DNA from 2 places in the Actinoallomurus rhizosphaericola genome. Region 2 is predicted to be linked to the other one. Evidence: riboswitches for the same ligand, from Rfam matches in the RefSeq annotation. Region 2 holds a riboswitch; the other holds the start of a gene.
The links. A riboswitch is a leader RNA that binds a small molecule or an ion and turns the genes downstream of it on or off. The one in region 2 is predicted to bind thiamine pyrophosphate.
Positions count from the first base shown of each region.

Region 1: linked by a shared signal. The riboswitch ahead of NE234_RS34855 (purine-cytosine permease family protein) and the one ahead of tenA (thiaminase II) in region 2 are both predicted to bind thiamine pyrophosphate.

Region 1 covers NZ_JAMXMW010000020.1:114,370-124,892, reverse strand. Annotated here, with positions in the region: gene NE234_RS34885 (sulfite exporter TauE/SafE family protein) at 1-657, shown strand, start outside; gene NE234_RS34880 (alpha/beta fold hydrolase) at 665-1,747, opposite strand; gene NE234_RS34875 (CapA family protein) at 1,853-2,821, opposite strand; gene NE234_RS34870 (Fpg/Nei family DNA glycosylase) at 2,947-3,807, shown strand; gene NE234_RS34865 (SSI family serine proteinase inhibitor) at 3,835-4,374, opposite strand; gene NE234_RS34860 (rhodanese-like domain-containing protein) at 4,417-4,755, shown strand; TPP riboswitch at 4,780-4,896, shown strand; gene NE234_RS34855 (purine-cytosine permease family protein) at 4,887-6,248, shown strand; gene NE234_RS34850 (serine hydrolase domain-containing protein) at 6,300-7,577, opposite strand; gene NE234_RS34845 (hypothetical protein) at 7,993-8,298, opposite strand; gene NE234_RS34840 (sensor histidine kinase) at 8,620-10,485, shown strand.
Region 2 covers NZ_JAMXMW010000012.1:150,472-160,994, forward strand. Annotated here, with positions in the region: gene NE234_RS25785 (carbohydrate ABC transporter permease) at 1-727, opposite strand, end outside; gene NE234_RS25790 (ABC transporter substrate-binding protein) at 735-2,009, opposite strand; gene NE234_RS25795 (LacI family DNA-binding transcriptional regulator) at 2,214-3,269, shown strand; gene NE234_RS25800 (beta-glucosidase family protein) at 3,447-6,149, opposite strand; gene NE234_RS25805 (hypothetical protein) at 6,486-7,025, shown strand; gene NE234_RS25810 (DUF5753 domain-containing protein) at 7,238-7,900, shown strand; gene tenA (thiaminase II) at 8,000-8,680, opposite strand; TPP riboswitch at 8,742-8,839, opposite strand; gene NE234_RS25820 (sulfite exporter TauE/SafE family protein) at 8,893-9,681, opposite strand; gene NE234_RS25825 (AraC family transcriptional regulator) at 9,767-10,523, shown strand, end outside.

The DNA of each region.
Region 1 (10,523 bases), on a different contig from region 2:
CCGACGCTGCTCGCCGTGGGGCTGCCGCCGATCACCGCGAACGTCTCGAACAACATCGGCCTGGTGCCCGGCGGCGTCACCGGCGTGCTGGGGTACCGGGCCGAGCTGAAGGGCCAGCGCGGCCGGCTCGCCCGGCTGGCCCCGGCCTCGGTGCTGGGCGCGCTGGTCGGAGGTCTGCTCCTGCTCACCCTGCCCGAGCAGGCCTTCACGGTGGTGGTGGCCGTCCTGATCGGGGTGTCCTGTGTGCTGGTCCTGACCCAGCCCCTGATCAGTCGCCGGCTCGCCTCCCGGCCCCGGCGGGCGCACGGCGGGCCCTGGCTCTGGCTGGGGGTGTTCGCGGGGGGCGTCTACGGCGGCTACTTCGGCGCGGCGCAGGGCGTCCTTCTCGTCGGCCTGCTGGGGATCTTCCTCGACGAGGACCTGCAGCGCGTCAACGCCGCGAAGAACCTGCTGACGATGCTGGTCAACGCCACGGCGGCGGTCCTGTACATCTGCGTCGCGAAGGTCGACTGGTGGGCCGTGCTGCTGGTGGCCCTGGGCTCCATGGTGGGCGGTCTCCTCGGCGCCAGGGTCGGGCGCCGGCTGCCGCCCGTGATCCTGCGCGCAGTGATCGTCTGCGTGGGCGTCGCCGCGGTGATCAAGCTCGTCGGCGGCTGAGGACCGCTCAGCCGCCAGGCTGACCGCGCCGGTTCAGGTGCAGGTGCGGCCGGCGGTGGCGGCGGGCCTGCTCGTGGCCGTCGACGAGGGCGGGCTCGGCCGCCGGTTCGATGCCGGTCGTACGCCGGAGCAGGTTCCACAGGTGGTGGTTGACCTCGGCGGCACGCTCCAGGGGCAGCAGGTGGCCGGCGCCGGGGATCACGACGAGATCGGCGCCGGGGATCTGCGCGGCGAGGGCCTCCGCGTGCCGCATCGGCGTGATGAGGTCACGGTCGCCGACCATGACCAGCACGGGCACGCGGCCGAGGCCGGGCAGCGCGGCCCGCTTGTCGTACGCGATCAGCTCGGTGTAGAAGGTCGCGATCACCTCGATCGGCACGGACGCCATCAGCCGGGTGGTCACCTCGGCGACCTGCCGCGACACGTGGGCGCCGAAGAGGTACGAGCGGGTGAGCAGGAAGGACATCCCGCCGAGCGGCCGACGCGCGGCGTCCACCAGCCTGGCCTGGTGGCGGAGCGTGCTCAGCGTGACGGGGACCATCCGGTGCAGGACCCGCGCGGTCCGTTCGGGGAGCCCGATCGTGACGGAGGACAGGTCGCCCGAGGAGGTGGAGGCGAGCAGCACCCCGACGATCCGGTCGCCGAACAGCTCCGGGTGCGCGTCGGCGAGCCCGAGGATCGCCATGCCGCCCATCGAGTGGCCGACCAGGACGACGGGCCCCTCCGGGGCGGCCTCCCTCAGCACCGCGAACAGGTCGCGGCCGAGCTGGTCGATCGTGGCGTTCGGTGGGGAGCCCCACCCCGACCGGCCGTGGCCGCGCAGGTCCCAGAGCACGACGCGGACCCGGCCGGCCAGCGCGTCGCGCTCGACGCGCCAGCTCGTGGAGTTCAGCAGGAACCCGTGGCAGAAGACGACGGTCGCGTCCGCATCGGGGGCCTCGGTCACCTCGACGTGGAGCCGGATTCCGTCGTCGGCCGTCACGGTCGGCGTGCGGAGATCGCCGGCGACGGCATCCCGCGTCTCCCCGGGTGATCCGCTCATCCACCAGCTGTGCCGGCCGAGGATTTTGGTGATTTCCGTCAAGGACATGGCCACCTCCGCCCGTTGCCGCTCCCAGCCTTTTACGGTGGCCCCTAACTCCAGTTTGGGTCATGGTGGAGGCATCGTCAAAGGCAGGAGCCCTGCTCAAGGACCTCACGGCGGTCCGGGACAGGCCACCGCGAGCCGGCCGTCCTCCTCGACGACCTCCGTCCCGAACGCCGCGCAGGCGCTGATGAACCGGTCCCGGATCCAGGCGTGGTCGGTGCCCGTCGCCAGGCGCGTACGGGCGTACTCCAGCGTGAGGGGGAACGCCGTCAGCCGGGTGATCCGCGAACCGTCGAGAGCGACGTGGAAGACCAGGCCGAGGTCGTTGCGCAGGGCCGGATCCACGGCGTAGTCGTCGACGAGGTCACCCAGGTCGTACAGCACGCGGCCGGACATGCCGTGGAAGACGTGCGCCGAGTGCCCGGCGATCAGGGTCGCCCCGGCGTCGACCAGCGCACGGGCGGCCACCTGGACGTATCGCGGGGGCTCCGTGGTCATGTTCGGGCCCCAGTGCGCCAGCACGAGCACGCGGAACCCGTCGGCGGACAGCCGGCGGATCCGGTCGGTGAGCCAGGACGGGATCTCGCGGCGCAGGTCCGCGTACGCCACTCCGGGCCTCTCCTCCAGGGCGGCGTAGTCGGCGGGATGGTCGGTGATCCCGAGGACGGCCACGGCCCCGTCCGCGGTGTCGAACAGGGCCGGTTCGCGCGCCCGGCGTACGTCGAGTCCCGCCCCGACGACCCGGATCCCGACCCGTGCCAGGTGGCCGAGCGTGTCCGTCAGCGCCTCGGGACCGTAGTCCAGGGCGTGGTTGTTGGCGAGCGTGACGCAGTCGATCCCCAGGTCGGCGAGGGTCTCCGCGGCCGGGGGCGGCGCGCGGAAGTGGAACGGCCTGCCGGGGGCCGGCCACGGCTCGCCGCGTGCGGAGACGCAGCACTCCAGGTTGACCAGGGCCAGATCGGCGGATCGGAAGATCTCCCGCACCTCGTCGGCGAACATGCCGTACGGGCCGCATGCCGCGATCCGCTCCGCGACCCCTCGGCCCAGCATCGTGTCGCCGCCCAGGGCGACCGTCATGGTCACATCGAGCTCCCGCCTCCAGGATGGTCGCGCCGAGCGCGCGCGGCCAAGGGACCAAGGTCCCCCGGCGGCGATCAGCCGTGTTCATCCACAGCCTGTGGACGGAGCCGTACTCTGGGACCATGCCGGAGCTGCCCGAGGTCGAGTCCCTCGCCGCCTTCCTGCGCGAGCACGCCGTCGGGCGGGTGATCGCGCGGATCGACGTGGCCGCCATCTCGTCGCTGAAGACGTACGACCCGCCGATCACCGCGCTGAACGGTCTCACGATCACCGAGGTCGCCCGCCACGGCAAGTTCCTCGACCTCGACGTCGACGGGATCCACCTCGTCATGCACCTGTCCCGGGCCGGCTGGCTGCGGTGGAAGGACGCGTTGCCGCCCGCGCCGCCCCGGCCGGGCAAGGGCCCGCTGGCCATGCGCGTCCATCTCGACGACGGCTCCGGGTTCGATCTCACCGAGGCGGGCACCCAGAAGCGGCTCGCGGTCTACGTCGTACGAGACCCGGCGGACGTGCCGGGCGTCCGGTCGCTCGGGCCCGACCCGCTCGGCGAGGGCTTCACCGTCGAGACGCTGAAGGGCATCCTCGACGGGCGGCGCACCCAGATCAAGGGGCTGCTGCGCGACCAGAGCGTGATCGCCGGGATCGGCAACGCCTACTCCGACGAGGTGCTGCACGTGGCGCGGATGTCGCCGTTCAAGCTGGCCGCGAGCTTCACCGACGAGGACGTCACGACGCTGTACGACGCGATCGTCCGCACGCTCGGCGACGCCGTCGAACGCTCCCGTGGCGTCGCGGCCAAGGACCTCAAGGGCGAGAAGAAGGAGGGCCTGCGGGTCCACGGCCGGGCGGGGCAGAAGTGCCCGGTCTGCGGCGACACGATCAGGGAGGTGTCCTTCGCGGACTCCGCCCTGCAGTACTGCCCCACGTGCCAGACCGGCGGCAAGCCGCTGGCGGACCGCCGGATGTCCCGCCTGCTCAAGTGAGCCGGCCCCGGCGGCCCTGCGGCCGGGTCAGCGCTCGGGCGGCGTCGCTCCGAACAGCGAGGCGAGGTTGCCCCACCGCTTGATCTCGCAGCCGTTCCTCCGGTTGAACGTCGCGTCGATCTTCTTGCCGTTCCAGGTGCCGGTGACCGTGGCGGTCTGCGGGCCGCCGTAGATCTGGGTGCACATCTGGTCCTTGGGCGTGGGCGCGAACGGGTCCTCCCCCTTCGCGGCCGCCGCGGCCAGCACCGTGCACGCCTGCTCGGCCGCCGGCAGGCTCCCGCCCACCGGGTCGCAGGTGAGCGTCCAGGACTTCGGCGCCGACGTCTGCGACGCCCGTACGGTGACGGTCAGACGGGTCCCGGCCGCCGACCCGCTCGGGGCGGGCGCGGTCGGAGAGGTGGTCGGCGCCGGTGTGCCCGGCGCCGCCGACGAGGTCGGGGTCGGGGAGTCCTTGCCGTGCGTGGCGGCGCCTCCGTCCCCGTTCTTGCAACCGCCCAGCGCAAGGGCGGCCAGGATGCCGGGGATGGCGAGGGCCGTGGGTCCCAGTCTGGAGAGAGATTGCCTCATGACGATTCGACTCCGGGCGATGACTCATGGTTCCTTTGACGGGTGAACTCTTTCAGGGAACAGATTCCCGCCGTGGAGGTCGCCAAGGTTCCGGACGACGCGTTCCTGCTGGACGTGCGCGAACTGGACGAGTGGCAGGCCGGTCACGCGCCCCGGGCCGTGCACATCCCGCTGAGCCAGCTCGGCGCCCGCGCCTCCGAGGTGCCGACCGGTGAGGACATCTTCGTCATCTGCCGGTCGGGGGCGCGCTCGGCGTCGGTGGTCGCGGCGTTCAACAACGCGGGCTGGAAGACCCAGAACGTCCAGGGCGGCATGAACGCCTGGGCGGCGGCGGGCCGTCCGATGGTCAGCGAATCGGGCGGGGAGCCATACGTCGCCTGATCGAGGTACATTTACGGCGGAAAAGTAAAGACCCGCGGGAGCTCGGACGACGACCGGGCTGAGAGGGCGGCTTCGAACGTGCCGCCGACCGCTCGAACCTGACCGGATAATGCCGGCGTAGGGAGTGTGCCTTGAGCGCTGCCGTCGAAGAGCGTTCGTCCAACGAGGCCCCGTACACCCTCGACCAGCCCGCACCGAAGGTCCTCAGCTTCTGGGACCAGAGCGCCTTCTGGGCGAACCTCGGCGTGAGCCTCCTCGCCTTCTCGGGCGCGTACACCGTGCTCGCCCCGGACGCCCAGGGCACGCCCCGGCTGCCCATCGTCGCCGGGATCCTCGCCATGGTCGTCGGCACCGCGATCGGCGGGATCATGCTCGGGCTGGCCGCCGTGCCCGGCACCCGCGCCGGCGTCCCGGCGATGATGCTGCTGCGCGGCCTGTTCGGCACGCGCCTGTCCTACATCCCCACCGTCATGAACATCCTGCAGATGGTCGGCTGGGGGACGTTCGAGCTGGTCACGATCGCGGGCGCGGCGAAGGAGCTCGTCGGCGGCGGCCCGCGCTGGGTGTACGTGGTCGTGGCGGGCGTGATCACGACCGTGCTGACGCTCTGGCCGCTCGGCTCGGTCCGGGTGCTGCGCCGGTACGTCACCGTCGCGGTCGTCCTCGCCCTCGGCTACTTCTACGTCCAGCTGGCCCGGCAGCCGCTGCCGAACCTCACCCACGGCTCGTGGAGCCACTTCTGGATCGGCGCGGACGCCGCGCTGGCCGTCTCCATCTCCTGGGTGCCGATGGCGGCCGACTACACGCGGCACTCCCGCTCGGAGCGGGCGGCGTTCGGCGCCGCGAGCGTGGCGTACGGCCTGACGCAGGTCGTCGCGTACGTCCTCGGGCTGCTGGCGCTCGCGCTCGTCGCCGGCGACTCCTCCAAGGTGTTCGGCCCGTTCCAGCACGTGGCGCTCGGCACGCTCTTCTTCGCCGTCTTCGTCCTGCGCGAGGTCGACCAGTCCTTCGCGAACGTCTACTCGACCGCGGTCTCCATCCAGAACCTCGTGACCCGCGCGGACCGGCGGGTGCTCACCGTGGTGCTGGGGGTCCTGACGACGGTGCTGGCCCTCGCGCTGAACATGGACAACTACGCGGGCTTCCTGACGCTGATCGGGTCGGTGTTCGTGCCCATGCTCGGCGTGCTCGCCGTCGACTTCTTCTGCTTCACCGGACGGCGCGGCTGGGACGTCTCCGACCGCGCCCCCGCCCGCTGGGGGATGATCGTCGCCTGGGCGGCGGGGATCGCGGCGTACCAGCTCATCAACCCCGGCCAGGTCGGCTGGTGGTCCCGGCTGTGGACGCACGCCCAGAGCGCCCTGCACTTCACCCCGGCGGACTGGATGAGCGCCTCGCTCCTGTCCTTCGCCGTCGCCGCGGCCGTCACCGCCCTGATCGGCGCCCTCCACCGCGGTCGGCCGGCCGCCGATCCCGACACCGCGCGCGCCTGAGTGCCCGCGCGGGCGCCCGCGCTCTTTCCGGAGCCGGGCGCCCGCGCGGGATCAGCCGGTGGCGGGGACGGGCTTGTCGAGCATCGTGCAGATGGCCGCGGTGACCAGCTCGTCCTCGGCCGTACCTGCCGCGGCGTCGGTCTTCAGACCGAAGTGGGTCGTGCTCAGCACCGAGACGGTGCGCCGTCCCGACTGGTCGGTGTAGTTGTCGCTGCGGTATCCCGGAAGCGCGCCGTCGTGCCCCCACACGGTGCCGCAGGGAGTGCGGACCTCCTCCAGGCCCAGCCCGTAGGAGCGGTTCAGCCCGTTCGCCTCGTCCTCTTGAGTGGTGACCATCATCTGGGCGAGCAGCGACTTGGGAAAGAGCCGGCCGGACATCAGGGCCTTGTCGAATCGGGCCCAGTCACTCGTGGTCGAGATGATGGAACCCGCAGCCCCGTCCCACGACTGGTCGATCCCGGTGACGTCGACCCGCTCGCCGCGGGCCGGTCCGACGAAGCCGAAACCCGCCGGCGTACCGGGCGGCAGGATCGGCGCGAGGTGCGCCGCGTCGGGCTCGTACCCGTGGGCGAACCGGCGATCGGCGGGGTCCGGGGCATCGGTGGACAGGGAGGTGTGCCGAAGCCCCAGCGGTCCGGCGATACGGTGCTGGATCAGGTCCGCCACGCTGTGTCCGGTGACCTTCTCCACCAGCAGGCCGAGCGCGATGTAGTTGGTGTTGCTGTAGGCCCAGCCCTGACCGGGCGGGAACTCCACCGGCAGCCTCGTGCCCACGGCGAGCAACTGCGCGGCCGTGGGCCGCTCCGCCTGATGGCCGGTCATCAGCGCCAGCGCCTCGGGTTCGTACGCGTAGTCGGCCAGGCCGCTGGTGTGGTTCAGCAGCATCCGCACGGTGATGTTCCGGCCGTTCGGAACGGCTCCGGGAAGCCAGTTCTCAATGGGATCGTCCAGCGCGACGCGGTGTTCGGCGACGAGTTGCAAGACCAGCGTCGCGATGATCGTCTTGGTGTTCGAGCCCATCCGGAACTCGTCGTCCTCGGCCAGTGCGTGATCAGGGATGCTCCACGTGGCCTGCCGGACGATGTTCACGACCGGGCCGTGCCCGTCGTCCACCCGGACGATCACCCCCGGGACACCGGCGGCCGTGGCCTTGTCGGCGCTCTCGATCAACTGCCGGGTCCGCGACGTCCTCGCGGTGTCCCCTCCGCCTCTGTGCGCCTGCGCCGACGCTGGGGCGGCCACCACGACACCGACGCCGAGCGCCAGCCCCAGCACCGCCGCCATCCGCCGAGAGGGGGCCGAGCCGAGCCGCTTGGTCTTCCGCGCCATGCTGATTCTCCTTCGAAGGCGGTCGTCGATGTCGAAGACGCTAGAAGCCACCGCGGTGCGCTTCGATAGGGCGAAGCCCCCATTGGTGGTGGTGCTGGGGCCACCCCACGACCGTGGCGCGCCACCCGGTGGAGCCTGGCGGAGCCGGGGTGACGCTCACTCTCAGGCTCGGAGGGTGGGGACCCGAAGCAGTTGCACGCACTGACCGCGGGCGCGACCGTGCTCATGGGCCGCCCACCTGGGAGCCCACGGTTCCGGCCGCTGCCGGGTAGGCGGACCCTCGTGCTGTGCGCACGCCGCAGGAGGGCGCCGACACGTTCCCCGACCTGACACAGGCGCCCGGCTCTTTCGGGAGCCGGGCGCCCGGCGGGGTCGGCCGGTGGCGGGGGTCGGCCGCCCGGTCATCAGGGCCTCGTCATGAAGTGGGCCCCCACTCACTCGGGTCGGAGACCACGATTCCGGTCGCGCCGTTCCCCGACCGGTCGATCGCGGTCGCGCCGTTCCACGCACCGTGGGCCGGTCCGGCGAAACCGGAACCCGCCGGCGCGCCGGCCCTGCCGGCAGTCTCGACGGACCGCCGGGTCTGTGACGCCCGCGCGGTGTCGTGCGCCTGCGCCGATGCCGGGCCGGCCACCACGACACCGAGAGCGAGCGCCGGCCCCAGCACCGCCGCCGTCCGCCGAGAGCCGGTCGAGCCGAGCCCCTTGATCTTCCGCGCCATGCCGATTCTCCTTCGGGTGCGGTCGTCGATATGGAAGAGGCTAGAAGCTACCGCGATGCCGCTTCGATAGGGCGATGTCCACTTCGGGGGGTGGTGCCTGCCCCACCTCGGCGCTTCCGCGCGGCCACGGGGAGGGCGAGTGGCCGAATAGCCCGGCGCGGGGGCCGTACGGCGGTCATCATGGGAGGTACGGAGCGCGGGGAGGCGATCACCATGGCGCATTGTGACCACGACTGGGTGCACACGGCCCCCAACCAGAAACGATGCCGTAAGTGCGGATTGGTGCTGACCTTCGCGTAGGCGCGCCGCGCGAGTGGCACTATGGGCCCCGTGGGCGCCTCGGATGCGATGTTGCGCGCGGCGGTGGCCTCTTCCGCCGACGCGATGATCGCGGTGGACGCCGACCTGACCGTCCGGCTGTGGAATCCCGCCGCCGAGCGGGTGTTCGGCTGGGCCGCGCGGGAGGTGCTGGACCGGCCGCTGCGCACCATCCCGGAGGAGCACACCGCCGAGCACCGCGCCGTCCTCGAACGCGTCCGCGAGGGCGGCCACATCTCGTTCGTCACCCGGCGGCTGCACCGTGACGGCCGGCTGCTCGACATCCGGGCGGTGGTCAGTGCCATGCGCGGCGAGGACGGCCGGTTCCTCGGCTGGGTCGGCCTCTACCGGCCCGTGCGCGAGGACGAGGCCGTCCAGCGCCAGACCGCCGAGCGCATCCGCCTCGTCCGGCGGCTCAACGAGGTCGTGGCCGACCTCAACACCGAGCCCGCGCTGTCGTCGGTCCTCGACCGGGTGACCTCGGGCCTCATCGAGCTGACCGGCGCGGACGCCGCCGGCTTCGTCGTCATCGAGCACCAGACCAACACGCTGAAGCTCGTCAGCATGACCGGGCTGCCGCGGAACCTGCGCGACTCGACCGCCGACCTGCGCTCCAGCCTCGTCGGCGAGCTGCTCCGCGCCGGGCGCACGGTCATGCTGGCCACGTCCGAGGCGCGCGGACTCGGCGACTTGATCTGGTCCGAGCTGGACGGTCTGCACACGATCGCCGTCGGCATCTCGAACGTCCACGGCAGCCCGTACGGCGCGCTGTACGCGCTGTTCTCCGGCCGGCGGGCGGGCCACATCGAGCTGGAGCTGCTCGAGTTGTTCGCCGGGCACGCGGGCGTGGTGATCGGCAACGCCCTGCACTACGACGAGGCGGTCCGGCAGCGCAGGCATGAGAGGGCGGTGATCGAGGCCAGCGCGGACGGTATCGCGGTGCTGGACCGCGACGGCGTCGTCAAGCGGTGGAACCTCGCGGCGGAGCGGATCACCGGCCTGGCCCCCGAGGAGGTGATCGGCCGTCCGCTGCCGTTCCCGCTGCCCGATCCGGACGGCGAGCCGACGATCCGGCTGGAGTCCGGCACCTGGCTGGGCGTCCTGCACACCGAGATCGAGGGCCATGACGAGGTGGTCGTGGACTTCCGTGACGTCACCGAGGCGAAGTCGCTCGAGGCGGAGAAGGACCTCTTCCTGTCCATGACCAGCCATGAGCTGCGGACGCCGATCACGGTGGTACGCGGGTTCGCCAAGACGCTGGTGGACCGGTGGGAGAAGCTCGACGAGGCGGACCGGCGGCGGGCGGTCGCGACGATCGCCGACCGTGCCGACGCCCTCGGGCGTCTGGTCGACAACCTCCTGTACTCCCGTGCGGTCCCGAACGGCCTGACCGTGACGAGCGAGCCGTTCGACCTGGCCGGGCTCCTGCGCGGCGCGGCGTACGGCCTGCGGGGCGTGTCCGAGCGCCACGCGGTGGAGCTGGACGTCGCCGCCGACCTGCCGGCTGCCCTCGGCGACCCGATGGCCACCGACATCATCGTGGGCCAGCTCCTGGAGAACGCCGTGAAGTACTCCCCGGACGGCGGTGTCATCACCGTGCGGGCGGGGGTCGAGGGCGACGTCATCGCGGTGACGGTGGAGGACGCCGGGATCGGGATCACCGCCGGGGACCGGGAGCGGGTCTTCGAGCGCTTCGTCCAGGGGGAGGCGGGGGATCGCCGCCGGTTCGGCGGTCTCGGGCTGGGCCTGTACATCGTGCGCCGGCTCGCCCGCGCTCAGCAGGGCGAAGTCTCCGCGCATCCCCGCGCGGACGGCCTGGCGGGCACCAGCATGCGCTTCACCCTCCCCCACTGTGGTGACACAGCGTAACCGGTCATACTTGGGCATACCGCCCAGCTGGGCTGCGC
Region 2 (10,523 bases):
CGAAGATCTGGTCGAAGGCCTGCAGTGAGGCGATCGCCGCGATGACGAACACGAAGAGCGTGGTGTTCGAGAGCAGCGGCCAGGTGATGTTGCGGAACCTCGCCCACGGGCCCGCGCCGTCGATCGCCGCCGCCTCGTAGAAGTCCGTCGGGATGGTGCCGAGCCCGGCGAGATACATCACCATGTAGAACCCGGTGTTCTTCCAGATTCCGACGAACATGACATACGCCATCGCCCAGTTCGGGTCGTGTACACCGTTGCCGAGCGACAGTCCGGCGTGCTGCAGCCAGCGGGGGAGCAGCCCGATGTTGGGATCGAGTACGAAGTCCCACGCGATTCCCATCACGCCGAGGGACAGCACGGCCGGCAGGAAGATAGAGGCGCGGAAGAACGACCGGCCGCGCAGCCGCCGGTTCAGCATCAGCGCGAACGCCAGCGCCAGCCCTACCGAGATCGGGGTGACCACGGCCGCGTACTCCAGCGTGTTGACCAGGTCCCCCCGGAACGTCGCGTCCGTGAGGAGCTTCCGGTAGTTGCCGAGCCCGACGAACGTGGGCGGAGCGAATTGCGAGGCGTCGTAGAAGGAGGTGCGCAGGGACCAGATCATCGGCGACGCGAGGAAGACACCCAGGATGATCACCGACGGTGCGATGAAGCCGTACGCGCTGAGACGCCGCCGGGCGCGCAGCGACAGGCCGCCGCGCGCCTGGAGACCGGATCGTCGCATGGACCGGTCAGCTCCCCGAGACCATCGACCGGAGCTGGGTCGCGCCCTGCTTCAGGAGCGTCGCCGGGTCGCCCTTGCCGTTCAGGATCTTCTCGAACGTCGGGTCGATGACCTCGCTCTGCATCTGCGGGAACTGGGTCTGGCCCGGCATGAGCGGAACGGCCTTGGGCGCGTACTTGGCGAACACCGCGACGTTGGGGTTCTTCAGGTCGGCGGCGCCGATGTCGGTGCGGGTGGGCGGGAAGCCGGTCGTGTTGGCGAAGTAGATCTGGGAGTCACGGGAGTTCCAGAAGGCGATGAACTCCTCGGCCGCCTTCTTCGCCGCGCCCTTCACGCGGCTGCCCACCGAGAACTGCACGCTGTCGTCGATCGTGGTCTGTGCGGCCGGCCCGGCGGGCACCATCGCGACGCCGTAGTCGATCTTGGCTTGGTCGAGGGAGGACGTCAGCCAGGGTCCGTTGACCTCCATGGCGGCGGTGCCGGCCTGCATGAGCTTGTCGGCGTCGGCGCCCGACGTGCCGACCGGCATGACGTGGTCGTTACGGACGAGGTCGGTCCAGTACGTCATCGCCTGGACCGACTGCGGGCTGTCGAGCGTCACCGTCTTACCGTCGGAGCCGATCACGCCGCCGCCCTGGCCCGCGAGCAGGATCGGGATGCCCTCGACCGAGTCGTGCGTGCCCATGGTCAGCCCGTACTGCGCCGGCGCGCCGCCAGGGCCCTTTCCCTTGGTCAGCTTCTTCAGGTCGGCGGTCCACTCGGTCCAGTTCGCCGGCGGCCCGGCGATACCGGCCTGCTTGAACAGCTTCTTGTTGTAGTAGAGGAGGAGCGGGGTGAAGTTGGCCGGCAGGCCGTACTGCTTGGCGGCGTACTGCCCGGCCTGCAGGGCACCGGGAACGATCTTCGACTTGTCGATCAGGCCGCTCGAGAAGGCGTCGTCGAGGGGCTGGAAGACCCGCTTGGAAGCGTACTCCGCGAGCTGGTTCGCGCTCATCGCCGTGATGTCGGGGCCCTTGCCGGCGCCGTACGCGGGCAGCAGTTTCTGGTAGAAGACGTCCCACGGCATGATCTGCATGTTCACGTGGATCTTCGGGTGCGACGTGTTGAACTCGTCGACGAGATGCTCGACACCGGGCCGGTCGCCACCGGTGAAGCCGTTCCAGAATGACACGGTCACGGTGCCGCCGCTGCCGCCGCCCGACGAACCGGACCCGCCGCACGCGGCGGCGGTACCCAGCGCTGCGAGCGCGGCGAACACGGTGAGCTTCCTGCGTAGGTCCACGGCGTCTCCCCTCATCCACGTGCGATGAGCCGTCGGCACGGCTCCCATCGCCGGGCCGGAATTACCGGGACGATACTCGTGAAGGTAATCGATGTACACCCCTCACCTCGGAGTAGTGAGGGATGGAGCGCACCACACTTCCAACGATGTAGTAGTCGATATACTCTCGTCCCCGAAACGGAGCCACATACCGGGGGGCCGGCCATGACCAGCACGTCACCGCAGCCGGGACGGCGCTCGGCCAGCATGAAAGACGTGGCGGCCCGTGCCGGAGTGTCGGTCAAGACCGTCTCGAACGTCATCAACGGCGCCGCCGTCGGCGCCGGCACCCGCGAGCGGGTCCAGCGCGCCATCGCCGACCTCGGCTACCGGCCCAATATCAGCGCCCGCAACCTGCGTCGCGGCCGCACCGGCATCCTGGCGCTCGCCGTGCCCGAGCTCGATCAGCCCTACTTCGCCGAGCTCGCCCGTCTCATCGTCGATGCGGCCGAAGAGCACGGTTACACGATCATCATCGACCAGACCGGCGGCGGCGATCGGCGCGAGCAGTACGTCATCGACGGCATGGGGGCCAAGCTCGCCGACGGCGTCATTTTCAGCCCGGTCGCGATGGACCGCCTCGACATCGCCCGACGCGTCGACACGACACCGCTGGTCCTACTCGGCGAGCGGGTCTCGGCCGGACCGGCCGACCACGTCGCGATCGACAATGTCGCTGCCGCCCGTACGGCCACCGCGCACCTCGCCGGTCTCGGCCGACGCCGGATCGCCGCGATCGGCGCGCAGCCGGACCACGCTCAAGGCACGTCGCGTCTGCGGGAGACGGGCTTCCGGGCGGCGCTGGAGGAGGCCGGGCTGCCGGTGGAGGAGTCGCTGATCGTGCCGGCCCGGGAGTACCACCGCCGTGACGGTGCGGAGGCGGCGGCGTACCTGACGGAGCTGGAGCACCCGCCGGACGCGGTGTTCTGCTTCAACGACACCCTGGCACTGGGCGCGATGCGGACGCTGCACGACCGGGGCTACCGGATTCCGCAGGACGTGGCGGTGGTGGGTTTCGACGACATCGACGACGGCCGGTACAACGTGCCGAGCCTGACGACGGTCAGCCCGGACAAGGCAGGCATCGCCCGCTCGGCTCTGCGCCTTCTCCTGGACCGCATCGAGGCGATCGACTCGCCCCCGCGCGAGGTGACCGTGAGGCACGAGCTACGCGTCCGCGAGAGCTCGGGCATGACCACCCGCAGGCCCCACTCCGGGTGACCCATGCTCCGCGGAGGGGACTTCCGGCCGTGCGGCCGGCGCGGTCAACCGTCCGAGACGCCTACGTCGATGAGCACGGTGGCGGCTCCGAGGCTCAGCCGTGCCGCGGCTGCGGCGCGCGGGCCGGAGGGCCGTCATGCCGTGCGGCATGACGGCCCTTGGTGCCGGGACGGGGATTCAGCGGAGGGTGACGGTGGTCGACAGCGGGAGATCCGTGGCGGAGTTCCCGGCGTAGACCGTGCGGGTTCCGGTGCCCAGGACCCAGGTCTGGCCCGAGGTGGACCAGGAGGAGAGATCGCGGGCCGCGACGGCCAGGTGGACCGTACGGGATTCGCCGGGCTGTAGCTGGACCCGGTCGAACTGGACGAGCTTGCGCGACACCTGCTGGATGCTCGCGGGCAGGTTCGGGGAGGGGCCGACGTAGATCTGCGGTACGGCGGCACCGGCGCGGCGACCGGTGTTGCGGACGGTGACCCGCACGTCCAGATCGCCGTCACCGGTGGGCTGGACCCGCAGGTTCGAGTAGGCGTAGGTGGTGTAGGAAAGGCCGTGGCCGAAGGCGAACTGCGGGGCCACCTTGGTGTCGGCGTACCACCGGTACCCCATGTCCAGGCCTTCGGACCAGGTGATCTGGCCGTTCTGACCGGTCGAGCGCTCCGGGTGACCGGCGAACGGGGTGGCGTCATCGCCGGTCGGGAAGGTGACGGGAAGCCGCCCGGACGGGTCGGCCTTTCCGTACAGCAGGTCGGCGGTCGCAGTGCCGCCTTCCTGGCCGGGGTACCACATCTCCAGGACGCTCTTCACCTTGGACAGCCAGGGCATCTGTACCGCCCCGCCGGTGTTGAGGACCACGACGGTGTCGGGGTTCGCGGCGGCGACGGCCTGGATGAGCCGGTCCTGGTCGGCGCCCAGGGTGCCGACGTCGCCCGGGGTCGTCGTGGTGTTGGCGTCATCGACGAACACCACCGCGGTCCTGGCCTTGGCGGCGGCGGCCGCCGCGGCCTTGATCCCCGCCTGGACTCCGGCCCAGGAGAAGCGGACGGTGGGTGCGGCCGCGGTGTCGGCGGCGGGGGCGTAGCCGAGTGAGATCTTGTGGCGGCCGGGGGTGAGGTGGACCTTGACGCCGACGTTGGTGAGGCCGAGGTACTGACCGTTCACCGTCGGCCCGCCGGGATAGGTGTTGGGCAGGATGGTGGACGGCTGCGCGAGAGTCTGATCGGTGCCGTCCACCGACAGCGTCGCGGTGCCGGTCGCCCCGGTGCCGGGCCCCTGAGCGAGGCCGGGGTTGATCCCGCCGTTGTACGCGGAGGAGTTCCCCGAGGACGTGCCGATCGGCCGCTGCAGCCACAGCCAGTAGTCGTCCTCGGTGGTGACGTTGAGATCGCCGTCCCAGGTATAGCTGTCGCCGCGGACCAGGTCGGTCTGCCGGCCGTCCAGGGCGGAGTCGACCTTGGTGCCGATGACCTTGCCGCTAGCGTCCTTGGCCGTACGGGTCAGGCCGGGTGCGCCACCGGCCGTGGTCAGAGCGGTGACGGTGGTCCCGACCCGGTCGATGCCGGGCGTGAGGGTGGCGCGGTCTCCGGCGATGGAGCGGGCCGCGTCGTACGGGCTGATCCTGTTGCGGTCGCCGAAGCCGCGAGACCGCTCACCGCCGGGGCTGGAGGGCAGCAGGTCGGCGGTCGGGCCGATCAGCGCGACGCTCTGATCACTGCGCAACGGCAGGGCACCGTCGTTCTTCAGCAGTACTCCGGCCTCGTCGGCCAGCTCACGGCTGGTCGCGATGCCCGCCTGCTTGTTCACCGCGGCCGGCGCGGATGAGATGCGGCGCACGCCGCTCTTGGCACTGCGCGGATAGGTGGAGTCGTCGAGCAGTCCGAACCGCTGGTACTGGTACAGGATGCGGGCCACGGACTGGTCGAGTGCGCCGGCGTAGGTCTTGTCGTACGTCGCGGAGGCCGGGTCCACGAGCGGCTTCAGCGCCGCGGGGGCCAGATAGGAGGTGACGAACTCCTGGTCCATGCCGGCGAGCAGGTCGCTGGTCGACTTCGCGGCGAAGTAGTCGGAGGTGACCCAGCCCTTGAAGTTCCACTGGTCCTTGAGGATGCCGTTGAGCGCGCCGCTGTTGGAACAGGCGTAGTCGGGCCGTGCCTCCGCACCGCTGATCTGGAACTTGGCGTACGAGCACATCACCGAGGTGACCTTGCCGTCCTTGACGGCCGCCTCACTGGGCTGCAGGTACAGCTCGTGCGCGGTCTGGTCGGTCACGACCGACGGTGTGTTCTGGTCCTGCCCGTTGTAGATGGTGAAGTGTTTGACCTGCGACATCAGGCCGGTGCTCTGCAGTGCGTTGATCTCCCGGCCGGTGAGCTGCGCGGCCAGGTAGGGGTCCTCGCCGTAGGTCGTCATGTTCCGCGCCCAGGTGGGCATCCGGGCCAGGTCCACCTGCGGCCCGTAGATCAGGTCGACGTCCAGCGCCCGTCCCTCGGTGCCGACGCTGCGGCCGAACCGCGTGATGGCGTCGCGGTCGAACGAGGCGGCCAGCCCGAGCCGGGTCGGATAGGCGGTGGCGTCCTTGTAGACGTTGACACCGTGTGCGTCGGCCTGCCGTATGTCGGGAATCCCGAGCCGGGGCACGCCCAGGATGATGCCGGCCTCGCCGTGCGGATCGGGGTCCGTGCCGCCGTGGACGAGTCGGAGTTTCTCATCGACGGACAACCGGCCGACCAGCCAGGTGACCGTCGAGGTCCACGGCGCGTTCGCGGCGATCGAAGGAGACCCGTTCGCCTGGTTCGACGGTGGGGAGGCGGCGGCGGGGGAGGAGAGGGACAACAGGAGGGCGGCCGCACACGCGGCGGCCGCCGCTGTTCTCTTGCCGAGCATCGTGCTCCATTCGTGAGCCCCGGATCGGGGCGGGGTGAAACCACGGCGATCGCCTGGCCAGGCCGTTTCCGCTGCTCGGAGTAAGCCAGACCGGGATCTTCCGAAACAAGACTTCCCGGCGATTCCGGTCCCGGCGGGAACGAAACCGCTGGTCCAGCCGCTATTCGAATGGCGTATACGGACTATCCACAAGACAGATGGTCCACTGACCGAAACCCGAGGTCGGAGTGCGGAGGGTCTCTCGGAAGCGCCAGAATGGAAGGAGGTGCGCGCTCTTGGGTCTAGGGCGCTGTCCGGTTTCGGAGGCGTCGAGGTATGCGGCGACTGTTAGTGATCATGACGCTGGTTCTCGCGTCGGCTGGGGCGGGGTGCTCGCTCGTCGGTGCGCGTGAGGGGGATCCGGTCGTGGCCGTGCCGCCGGCTTCGGCGCCGTCAGCGATGGTGCGGGCGGTGGGCGACGCTAAGCCGTGCATCGTGCGTCGTGCTTCAGACAGTGCCCGCCCGAGGGGTCTGGTCGCGGTCCACCCGAACCCCGCCGGCGTTGTCGTCGTGTGGCTGCCTGGTATGAATCAGCACCCCTGCCGTGCCGAGTTGACGCGGGGGGATGCCGATTCGGCGCGACGCCTTGCCAAGGACGTCGAAGCGGCGCCGAAATGGCCGTCCGGAAATTTCAACTGCCCAATGGACGATGCCTTGGGCGCCGAACTGTACTTCGAACAGTCCAAGCATGCGAAGGCGGAACTGGTCGATGCCCAGCTTTCCGGATGCAGAGGAATCACCGCTCCGGGTAGGTCGTCTCGCTGGCTCACCACCCGATTCGCCCGCGACCTCGCGTCGATCGCACCCGCCCCTTGGCGCGTCCGCCTGACGGGCTGACCGATCGATCTGGAGCGGATACGATGATCAGCCTGCTCTGCCAACCGCGGCCTGACCACGAGAACCTGCGGCGCAGGCCACTTAGCTCTCGTTTTCGGCGAGCCTGATCATCAGATCCTTGCTCGCGTGGAACAGTTCGGCGAAGCTCGGGTACTCCTCGGCCTCCCCGTATTTGGGCGCGAACTCGTAGGCGGTCCAGCGGCCTCTTCGAGTTGCTGCTCTGGTACGCCCAGAACGGCCACAACCCCGACTGGGCCCAGTCGATCACCGCGTACGAGGCCGTCGCCCAACTGATCAGGATCTACCAAGGGCAGTACATTCCACCTCCCTTCCAGACCGAGGACTACGCGCGAGCCCTGCTGCAAACCAGCAGCGACGGCAAGGACCTCGACGAGACACTCAAGGCCAGGATGGAACGACAGGCCACTATCTTGGGCAGGCCGGATCCGCCCTACGTCTGGGTCCTCCTGGACGAGGACGTCCTGGACGACTGCATCGGCGGACCCGAGGTCATGCAGGCGCAACTCCGGCACCTGCTCGAACTGATGCAGCGGCCTAACGTCTCCATTCGCATCATCCCGCGCTCGGCAGGAGCGCATATCGGGAAGGACGGCCCCTTCCGCATCATCACTGTCGATTCCCGCGATATTGCCTACGCTGGAGCAGCGAGAGGTGGTCGGCTGATCGAGATGTGCGGCGAGGTCGACCAGTTCAAACTGGACCTCGACCGGATCGGACAGAAGGCAGCGTCCGAAGACGCCTCGCGCATCCTGATCGAACGGCGATTGGAGACCACCGAATGGCGATGCAGTGGCGCAAAAGCTCAATTAGCACCGCGGTCAACGACGAGGCGTGCGTCGAGGTGGCGTCGCTGACCTCGCAGGAGATCGACCTCGATCACTGAGCGACACGGCGCGGCTCGTACGGTCCCTGCGATCACCGGGACCGTACGGCCGCGCCTCGGCTCATGACGCCTACCTGAGCCACTCGGCGGTGGGCCAGGTCTCGCGGCGCCAGGCGCTGTCCCAGAACATCCACTCGTACTCGGTGGCGCGGAAGAAGGCGCTGGTCATCGCCTCGCGGGTGGCCGGATCGGTCGTCGCGGCCAGGCGGTCGGTGATGCTCTTGGCACGTTCGGTGGACTCGGCGAAGGCCGGGTCGGAGTAGGTCGCGATCCAAGCGCGGTACGGGTGTTCCTCAACGTCCGCGGTGTTCTCGAGCAGGGCCGTGCCGACGTCCTGGTACACCCAGAAGCACGGCAGTACCGCCGCCGCCAGCACCGGATACGGATCGGCGAGGGCCGTCGCCTGGAGGAACGACGCGTAGCCGAGACAGGTCGGGGACGTCTCGATGCCCGCCAGGTCCTCGGCGGTCAGCCCGAACTCCTCGATGTAGCCGGCGTGCAGCGTGCGCTCCGCCGCCAGCGCGGCGTGCGCGCTCTCGGCGAAGAAGACGGCGTCGTCGGTGTCGGTGGCCCGCGTCGAGGCGACCGCGAGCGCCCGGGAGAACGCCTCCAGGTAGCGGGCGTCCTGCACGATGTAGAACGCGAACCGCTCACGGTCCAGCGTGCCCGCGCTCAGTGCGGTGTTGAACGGGTGCTCGTGGATCGCGCCGAGCAGCCGGGCCGAGCGCTTCCACACCTCGTCACAGAACATCGGGATCTCCTTCAGCGGTCGGCGGACGGCACGGTACGGACGCGCGACAGCACCAGGAGAGAACCGGTCACGGCGACGTCCCTTCGCTAGCCCTAACTAGATCAGGTTCAACGGGTCTGCTCTCAGCCCGGGAGATACCGGGCACCCCGCGTCACCGCCGACCGTAACAAGGACCGGCCGGGACTTACCACTCACGGGGGCATGGGAGTGGATCACGCCGCCGCAAGCATCGTGATCGTCACGAGGACGAGCAGGCCGAGGTAGGACCGGGCGTACAGGTGGTCGGGGATACGCGGGGGGCGGCGGCGAAACGCGATGATGACCGGGATCGCGCCGGTGAGCAGGCAGGCGGCGGCCGTCGGGTCGATGAGGCCGATGAGATGAGCGCCGGCGGCCGGGCCGGCGGGCAGGGAGACGAGGGCGGCCGGTACCGCGATGACGAGGGTGAGCGGGTTGGCCAGCGCGGTCGCTGCGTGCATGGAGTGCCCGGCGCGGCGGAGCATCGGGACGGTCATGACGCTGCCGCCCACCCCGAGGAACGCCGCGACCGCGCCGATCGGTGCGCCCAGGGCGGCGGGGATCGGCCGCGGGCCGCGCGGTGCGGCCTCGCCCGGTGCGTGCGGGCGGATGAAGCCGGGGCGTACCAGTAGGTCCACGATCGCCGCAACGAGATACCCGACGAAGGCCCACCGGGTCAGGCCGGGTGGGACGAATCGCGTCAGGAGCGCGCCGGCCGCGCCGCCGGCCGCGAGCAGCGTGAGCAGGACGGCGCGGCCGCGCAGCGCCGCCAGGAGGTTCCGGCGGGTGGCGGCCGTGGCCAATCCCGCGTTCACCACCATCACGAGGGCGGACGTCGCCGTGGCGACCCGCATCGCGCCGGATCCCAGGGCGGCGTCCGACCACACCACCACCGGCACCGTGACGAATCCACCCCCGAAGCCGAACAGCACGGTCGTCACCCCGGTCATCAGCCCGATCCCGAGCAGTACGACGAGTTCCACGGACTCAAGACCATCAGGCCGGGTCGAGCGCGCGCATTCGAAGATCGGCATCATTCCTTCGTGTCTCGGCCACTAGCCTGGTCGGGTGAAGAACGTGTCGCTGGCCGAGGTCGACCACCTCTCCCGCGCCGTCCTCCCGATCGGCACCGACTACCCGCCCGGGCACCTGCTCGACTGGCACGAGCACCGCCGCGCGCAGTTCCTGTACGGCGCCACCGGCGTCATGATCGTCGAGACTCGCGACGGCACCTGGACCGTCCCCACCGACCGCGCCGTCCTCATCCCGCCCGCCATCCGTCATCGCGTCCGGATGCTCGACGTCAGCACCCGGAGCCTCTATATCGAGCCCGACGCCGTCCCGTGGTGGCCTGCGGCCTGTACGGTCGCGGACGTCACTCCGCTGCTCCGGGAACTCCTCCTCGCCGCTGTCGCGTTCCCCGCCGAGTACGACCTGGCCGGCCGGGAGGGCGGCATCGCCACCCTGCTCCTCCACGAGATCGCCGCGCTCACGCCTCTTCCACTGCACGTCGCCCTTCCGGCATCCGCCGACCTCGCCGCCCTCTGCCGGGCCTACCTCGCCGCCCCCGACGCCGGGGTGACCAACACCGAATGGGCCGCCCACCTGTCCACCAGCGAACGCGCCTTCACCCGCCGTTTCCGCCGCGAGACCGGCCTCAGCCCCGCCGTCTGGCGCACCCGCGCCCGTCTCCTCGCTGCGGTTCCTCTCCTGCGTGCCGCCACCGTCACCGAGGTCGCCGCCCGCCTCGGCTACGCCTCACCCGCCGCATTCACCACCGCCTTCACTCGCGCCTTCGGCCGGCCACCGTCCCGCTTCTCCCGGC